DNA from 2 places in the Lysinibacillus sp. FSL K6-0232 genome. Region 1 is predicted to be linked to the other one. Evidence: riboswitches for the same ligand, from Rfam matches in the RefSeq annotation. Region 1 holds a riboswitch; the other holds the start of a gene.
The links. A riboswitch is a leader RNA that binds a small molecule or an ion and turns the genes downstream of it on or off. The one in region 1 is predicted to bind thiamine pyrophosphate.
Positions count from the first base shown of each region.

Region 2: another riboswitch for thiamine pyrophosphate. It lies ahead of thiM (hydroxyethylthiazole kinase); the one in region 1 lies ahead of thiT (energy-coupled thiamine transporter ThiT).

Region 1 is NZ_JBBOYW010000001.1:3,382,667-3,386,882, reverse strand. It holds gene MHB42_RS16700 (SMC family ATPase) at 1-699, shown strand, start outside; gene MHB42_RS16695 (DUF4870 domain-containing protein) at 918-1,238, opposite strand; TPP riboswitch at 1,366-1,473, shown strand; gene thiT (energy-coupled thiamine transporter ThiT) at 1,608-2,162, shown strand; gene MHB42_RS16685 (hypothetical protein) at 2,222-2,524, shown strand; gene MHB42_RS16680 (hypothetical protein) at 2,601-3,032, shown strand; gene MHB42_RS16675 (helix-turn-helix transcriptional regulator) at 3,174-3,377, shown strand; gene MHB42_RS16670 (hypothetical protein) at 3,374-3,628, shown strand; gene MHB42_RS16665 (hypothetical protein) at 3,610-3,795, shown strand; partial or broken gene MHB42_RS16660 (DUF3169 family protein) at 3,823-4,059, shown strand; gene map (type I methionyl aminopeptidase) at 4,196-4,216, shown strand, end outside.
Region 2 is NZ_JBBOYW010000001.1:2,871,104-2,875,319, reverse strand. It holds gene thiI (tRNA uracil 4-sulfurtransferase ThiI) at 1-198, shown strand, start outside; gene MHB42_RS14010 (alpha/beta-type small acid-soluble spore protein) at 348-566, shown strand; gene thiE (thiamine phosphate synthase) at 637-1,284, opposite strand; gene thiD (bifunctional hydroxymethylpyrimidine kinase/phosphomethylpyrimidine kinase) at 1,274-2,098, opposite strand; gene thiM (hydroxyethylthiazole kinase) at 2,098-2,853, opposite strand; TPP riboswitch at 2,943-3,041, opposite strand; gene mbcS (acyl-CoA synthetase MbcS) at 3,225-4,216, shown strand, end outside.

The sequences.
Region 1 (4,216 bases):
GCAGCTATGGAAGCAAAGCTAGAAAATCTGCGTATTATTTATGAGGAAGCCTTTAAACGCTTACAGCAGTTAAATGATGTTGCACAAGCATGCCAAGCCTTTATAGAGAAAGTAGAGGAAACAGCAAAGGAGCTTCGTTCACTGGAACAAGAGGCAGGTCGAATAAAGGAGCTTTATGGGCTATTAAATGGACAAAACTCGAAAAAGCTATCCTTTGAGCGTTATATTCAAATTAATTATTTAGATAAAATTACAGAAGCTGCAAATATGCGCCTTTATCATTTATCGAATGGTCAATTTGAGCTAAGGCGCTCAGATAGACTTGAAAAGCATGCGAAGCAAAGCGGTCTTGGTCTAGATGTTTATGATGCTTATACAGACCAGCTTCGAGATGTTAAAACATTATCAGGTGGGGAGAAGTTTAATGCCTCCTTAAGCCTTGCTTTAGGGATGGCTGATGTGATTCAAAGCTTCCAAGGCAATGTTCATATTGAAACGATGTTTATTGATGAGGGCTTTGGCTCACTTGATGAGGAGTCATTAAATAAAGCGATTGATACATTAATTGATTTACAGAATTCAGGGCGGATGATCGGTGTTATTTCGCATGTTCCCGAATTAAAAACGGCAATGCCAGCCGTATTACATGTGGAAAAAACATTGAATGGCTATAGTCAAACATATTTTGAAGTGAAGTAAGATGAAAGGGAGTGGCTCAAATAATATTGAGCCGCTCCTTTATTTCGTACGTGGAGGCGCTTTAGGAGTTGTTCCTTTCTTTGAGGCCATGACCTTTTTTACAATAGGTATGATAATAGGCGCTAACTTTACAGCAGTTTTCACAACGTTCGATACTTTCATTTAAAAAACAGCTCCTTTTACATTTACTACTACCTGTTTGTGTTACGTTTAAAACATTAACGAGCAACACGAATTGCCTGAATAATATTCCAAACTACAATGCCAAGTGATACGATGGCATAAAGAGCGAACGATACAATCCAGACGATAAGAAATGTATTGCCAGATGTTGAGTCCAAACTAAATGTAGAAAAAATAAAGACAATCATAAATAAAATGCCAAAAACAAAAGGAATTAAATGTGAAACAAGGGCACGAATAGAATGTCTTTTGACATCGCTATCTTTTACAACAAAATAAACAATTAATGGCACGATAAAAGGGGCAAAGAAAATACTGAGATAGCTAAAGGCAGATAAAATTTTAGGGTTCTCCATAGTTGTACCTCCTTTTTTAATATTTACGCATCAAAAACAGCAAAGTTTCAAAAAAATTATAAGTGAAAGAGGTTGTTATCCTAGCTGTATTTGCTTACAATGGAGATGTTCAAAAAATTTCAGATGTAATGACCACAAGGGGAGCTGATGATGTCAGCTGAGAATGGGCACGTAATGCCTTGACTCTTTGAACCTGTAAGTTAACGCTTGCGTAGGGATGTGGATAGAAACCAACACTCGTACGATGTGAGGCTCTGTCCTGACATCGTTTTTTCATTTTTTTAAATGAAAAAATGTCAGTAGCAGATACACGCGTGCATTTCTATTCCTGCTCTTGTATCCTACATCGGAACAAAGGAGAGAATATCTATGGACAAAAAAAGATTACTAATGCTTACGGAGATTGCAATATTTGCTGCGATTGGTCTTGTACTCGATCAAATCTCCTTTAAAGTATGGGCACAAGGCGGCTCTGTTAGTCTTGTGATGGTTCCCATTGTACTAATGGCATTTCGTTGGGGATTAACCGCTGGGCTTACAACTGGTTTACTTGTAGGTGTTATCCAAACAATGTTTGGTGCTTATATTGTACATTGGCTTCAGGGACTATTGGATTATGGTGTTGCCTTTACAGTTGTTGGACTAGCAGCAATTGTACGTCAGCCATTATTAGAGGCTGCTAAACATAATGATAAGGCAAAAATGGTACGTTATATTATAATAGGCACTGTGTTTGCTGGCTTTTTACGCTATGTAGCACATACTTGTGCAGGTGCAGTATTTTTTGCAGAATATGCGGGCGATCAAAATGCATGGCTTTATGCCATTATTTATAATGGTACGTACATGCTGCCTGCAACCATTTTAACAGCAATTGTCAGTGTATTAGTATTTACAGCAAGACCACAATTGATACAATATTAATTTCTCAAAAAAAGTTATTTTATACAAAGGTCGTTACTATACGATCAGTGTGTTAAAGGTTGACACATGTTACATGTGGTGAAGTCCTATATGCTAATACAACTAATAAAAATTTTGGTGATAATATATCGTATAAGTTAGCATATGTTAAAGGTGATAATTTCTCCTTAGGAGGTGACAGTGGTGGTGCTGTTTATGTATTAGATGGTCTTAATACTAATGTTAATTTTGCTGGTGTTGTTACAGGTAACCGTATTATTGGTAATGCCATTATTGGAGGATGGGTTACTAAATATCAGGATGTACAACCATATTACGGAATATCTTTGCATAAATCGAGTAGTAATGTTAAAGTTAATTGAAATTCAAGAGTAGTATACAGATTAGGAGTGATTTTATGAGAGCATATAGCTACCTTTTTTGATACTTGCACTATTAATGGGTTGTAGCGCAAAAGAGCCGCCTCAGGAACAAATAGCCTTTACAACATTACTCTCAGTGAATACAGGACCTAAGGATCATCAGAATAACTGGTTAAGCTATAAGGCTTCTACAATGGAGGAAATGCAAAATCTATGGGCATATTTCCAGGTACAGGATGATCTACCAACCGTTGATTTTGCCATCAATGATGTTTATTTTTTTAAATATGTTGAGGCAGGCTGCCAATTAGATATTACAACGATTACGCAATCTAATAAAGTTATGCAAATAAATCTGGACTATAAACAGGAAAAGAATGAACCTTTGGATTGCTTTGCCGTGGAGAAAGTCCGTACCTCTGTTATATTGTTAGAAAAGACAGCAACTACGAAAGTTACATTTAACAATCAGGCATATACTAGTACAGTAGCTATTAAGACATGGTAAATAAAATTAAACTAAAGCATGTAGCCAACAATAGGCATACATGCTTTTTTTGAATAAAATAAATTGCATTTTGACTAATAAATAAATCATTTTGTAAAATATAATTGTCAAAATGATGAACAATAGCTAGGTGGTGGACGAATGAGAACTCGATTAAAGGAGCTTCGGGCACGTGATGGCTTGAATCAAACAGAGTTAGCAAAATTGGCACAGGTTTCGCGCCAAACAATTAGTTTAATTGAGAGAGAAGAACTTATTCCATCATTATTAATCGCTATACGTATTGCAAAAATATTTAAGGAGCCTATTGAAAATATTTTCTTTTTTGAGGAGGGTGAACTATGAAAAAACATATAGGCGGAATGTTGATTAGTGTATTAGTCGGCTTTACAGTAGTGTATTTATTGCTTGGACGACTAGCGTTTGATATAAATATTCCATCAATGAAACTTGAGTTAACAGTCATTTTTACGGTTATTTCCATTTTATTGATGATTATAAGCTTGATTGGATATAACAGGATAAAAGTATATTATGGGAAAATATGGTTGGTGATGAATAGGATGAGTTCGAGCTGTTGCAATATAGACGTTTAGGGGACATCATGCTTGCGTCAAATATAGCTATTTATTTTTCTATTTTGATGTTAGCAATTGCTAGTTTAACAGATGTACCAACGATTTTTATTTTTATTGGCATAGGATGTGTATTACTTAGTTTTATACTGGATATGATTTTTTTAGAGCTAGCGAAAGTGGTTTAGCCAGAGCGTAATTGGTCGTCTCTCAATGATAAAGACTATGCTAAAAGTATAATGACAATTAGTGATGAAGGTGGACATCATATTATACTTAACGGCTTGTACGGCTCTTTTCGTAGCTTAAATGTGCTATTGCTACTAGCTATACTTTTCCTAATTGCATATTCTGTGATTTCAGGTGTATCTCAGCTAATGGCTATTTTCCTGATTGTCTTTATATTAGTTATTACGAATACACAATATATGCTAACGATTCGTAATAAATAGACCTACTGAAAGTGATGTATATGCCCTTATTTGCACATTGTGCCAAGCATACAATATTTCAAGCGTTTTGAGTTCTATGCTTGGGAAGTTATGTTATAGTTAAGGGTAGACATTTAACAGGAAAGGATCGTTAAAGATGATTGTAAAAACACAAGAG
Region 2 (4,216 bases), 510 kb from region 1:
ATTCAGCCATTTGAGGATTGCTGTACAATCTTTACACCAGCAAGTCCAAAAACAAAGCCAAAGCTTGAAAAAGTAGAGCATTATGAAAGCTTCTCGGATTTTGATGAACTGATTGCACGAGCTGTGCAAAATCGCGAGGTCTATATTTTCCCTAAAAAAGATGAGCCACAACAAGATAAGTTTGCTGAGCTTTTATAAGCAAAGGTTTTCACGCCGCTTCCAATACCTATTTGGAGGCGGCTTTTTGTATTGTTTGCTGTATCCCAATAGAGGCACAATTTACCTCTAAAATTTTTGTATTAAAAATCTAATATCGCACATTCTATATTCACAAGGAGGTGAGAAACATGACTACAAACAACAACCGTAATTCAAACAAGCTTGCAGTACCTGGTGTACAACAAGCACTTGATCAAATGAAATACGAAATTGCACAAGAATTTGGTGTTCAATTAGGAGCTGAAGCTTCAGCTCGTGCTAACGGTTCCGTTGGCGGTGAAATCACTAAACGTCTTGTACAAATGGCAGAATCTCAATTAAAAGGTATGCCAAACAACAACCAATAATTGCAGCATAAGCAATTATTAAACGTAAAACCAGTGACCGTAACAGGCACTGGTTTTAGTTTGTTTATATTTATCCTTTTTTATGCTCTGCAAACAACGACCTGAACATAGTTACTGTATGGGCAATATCTTTACTATCACAAATAGCAGAAATAACAGCAACACCGTCTGCGCCTGCTTGTAAAACTGCTGGTGCATTGGCACAATTAATGCCTCCAATGGCAACAATGGGAAGTTCACGGTTTTCACTGCGTACGCTTTGCAAAAATGCTGTGCCACTTGGTGGGTTGGCATCGCTCTTTGATGTTGTAGCAAAAATTGGACCAATCCCTACATAATCTGCCCCGTATTGCTGTGCAATTTGCAATTCGTCTTGAGAATGAACGGACACACCAAGAATCATTTTGCCAATTTTTTCTCGAATTTTACATACAGGAAAATCCTTCTGACCAATATGAATACCATCTGCTCCAAGCTTTATCGCAAGTTCTACATCATCATTGATAATAAATGGGACACGATATTGCTGACACAGCTGCTGACAATGGCGTGCAAAGTCTTCATAGGCTGGTCCTGTTAATGCATTGTGCCCCTTCTCGCGTAGCTGAAACATGGTAATTCCGTGCTGTAAGGCTTGTTCTAGAACAATGAGTGGTTCTTGAAGTCTGCTATTACCTGTACCCATTATAAAATAGAGCGCTAAATCTTCACGCTTCATAAATAGTCACCTCACAACAATTTTTGCTGTCTTGATAGGCAAAATGATTTGTCGGTCCATGTCCATGACCTAGTGCTAAATCATGTGTAATGGCTAGCTGAATAAATTTTTTCGCTTCGATGATTGCTTCTTTAATCGACAGACCACGTCCTATAAAAGCCGTTAATGCTGCGGAAAATGTACAACCAGTGCCATGTGTATTGTTAGTTGCAATACGAGGTGTTTGCATTGAAAAAGCTTGCCCATCGTTGAAAAATACATAGTCAATGGCATCCGTTGTATCTGCTAAATGACCACCTTTGATAATGACACAATGTACACCTGTTGCCAATAGATGGTCAGCGGCTTCTTTTATATCATCGATTGTGTTGATTGTTTTGCCTGTTAATGTTTCAGCCTCTGGAATATTTGGTGTTACAATGGTTGCGATTGGCAGTAAATAATGGCTAAGTGCCTCAATTGCTTCTTGCTGTAATAAACTTTCGCCACCTTTGGCAATCATAACAGGGTCAATAATAAGTGGAATGTTTGTATTAGCAAATGTATGTGCCACTGTTTGAATAATAGCTGGAGAAAATAGCATACCTGTTTTTACAGCACTTATTGAAAAATCCTCAAGCAATGCCTGTAGTTGTTGTTCTACAAAAGCCGCCTCAATTGGCAAAACACCTGAAACACCAAGTGTATTTTGAGCTGTTAAAGCTGTAATAACAGTCGTTCCAAACACTTTTAATTCTTGGAAGGTTTTTAAATCAGCTTGTATACCAGCGCCGCCACTGCTATCAGACCCAGCAATCGTTGTAACAATTTGCATTATTGCTCACCATCCTTTGATAGACGATTTAGTTCATTTAACACAGCAATTTGAAAATCACCAATATATTGTGCAGCAGCGGCAGCTTGCTCAGCAATTTGTTTATAAAGCTTTAGTACCTCAGCTAATTGCTGGTAGGGCTGCTGACCAGCTACATAAGCAGCACAGCAAATCGCACTTAAGAGGCAGCCTGTTCCAGTAACATCTGTCATTTGCACATTGCCGCCCGCAATCCATTGCTGTTGAGTGCCATCCGTAATAAAGTCCTTTTCTCCTGTAACAATGACGATACATTGATAAAGCCGTGCGATTTTTCTTGCCTCATCCTCTATAGCAATGGAGCCAGTTCCACTATCTACGCCCTTTTGCTGCCAATCTATATTCGCAATGGCGGCAAGCTCGCCAATATTGCACCGAATAGCTGCAAATTGAATTTCTTTTAATAGTTGCTGTGTAGCTTGCTTGCGATAAGCTGTTGCGCCAGCGCCAACAGGGTCTAATAGAACAGGGATACCAAGTGCGTTTGCTCTTTTACCAGCCAATAGCATGGATGTTTTAGCTGTATCATTTAGTGTTCCAATATTAATCAATAGGCCTGAGGAAATTGCCACCATTTCCTCCACCTCCTCATTGCCATCAGCCATTACAGGTGAGGCACCAATTGCTAAGAGTCCATTTGCTTGGAAATTCGCTACGACATAATTTGTAATACAATGAATTAATGGATTTTTTTTACGGATTGTTTCAATAATCATTATAAGTCCTCCTTTGTTGGATGGACGTAAGCATGCAAAAAGGCTCTTTTTTGTGTAAAAATACACGTAAAAGAGCCTGTCATCAGTAAAGATAGATGTAAATTGCTCCCTACGCCAGTATTAACTAACAGGTTCAAAGGGTCAGGTTTTACCTTCTCAACTCATCATGAGTCCCCCTGCAATCTTATTTTTAGTTGACCAAAATGTACCATATTTTTTTAGCTTATTCAATAGAGAATTCATATGAATATGACTGATACCATATACCGAAATATGATAGTTGTCATGACTTTTGGCAAATTGGGCGCAAAGCATTGAAAATCATAAAAAGGGAGCTTTATAATGTGTCATAACAAAAGGGGGCATTTGCCGTGAACAGACAAGATTTAATTGCACCAGAATGGTATAACATCACAGAGGAAATTGAAAAATATGCACAGGATACAACAAAGAATGCATTAATTATTTGTGACGAACATCAAAATGTTCAATGGATTACATACACACATTTATTTGAAAAGGCAAATCAGGCAGCACATGTCTTTACAAAAGAGGGCTTAGCAAAAGGTGATGTAGTACTTGTAATGGTGCCGCGCTCTGTAGAAGCCTATATTGTTTATATCGCTGCTCTAAAAGCGGGTTTAACCATTATACCAAGCTCAGAAATGTTAAGAACAAAGGATATTGAATATCGCATTGAACATGCAGAGGCAAAAGCCGTTATTGCGTATGAGCCTTATATTGAGCAATTCGACAAGGTAGAAAATTTACAAGGTATGCAGCAATTTGTTATTGGGCATGCACATAAGCCATGGCAGCCATTACTAGAAAAAATGCAGCAGCAACCAACAACTTACATAAATGCTACTCCAACCAAAAGCACAGATATTGCATTTTTAGCTTATACAAGCGGTACAACAGGTAATCCAAAAGCTGCGGTGCATAGTCATAGCTGGGGCTATGCACATTTACGCACAACAGCACCCCATTGGTTAGGTGTCCAAGAAAATGATATTGTTTGGGCTACAGCAGCACCTGGTTGGCAAAAATGGATATGGAGTCCATTCCTCGCTACACTAGGAAGCGGTGCAACAGCATTTGTTTATAAAGGGAAGTTTGATGCAGCTACTTACCTAACATTGCTTGAAAAATTCAATATTAATGTTCTATGTTGCACACCAACGGAATATCGTTTTATGGCAGCACTTAATCATTTACAGCACTATAATTTAAGTGCTATTCGTCAGGCTGTGTCAGCAGGTGAGCCTTTAAATAGTGAGGTGATTAAAGTATTTTCAGACGTTTGTCACGTGCAAGTACGTGATGGCTATGGTCAAACCGAAAATACATTGCTGGTCGGTAC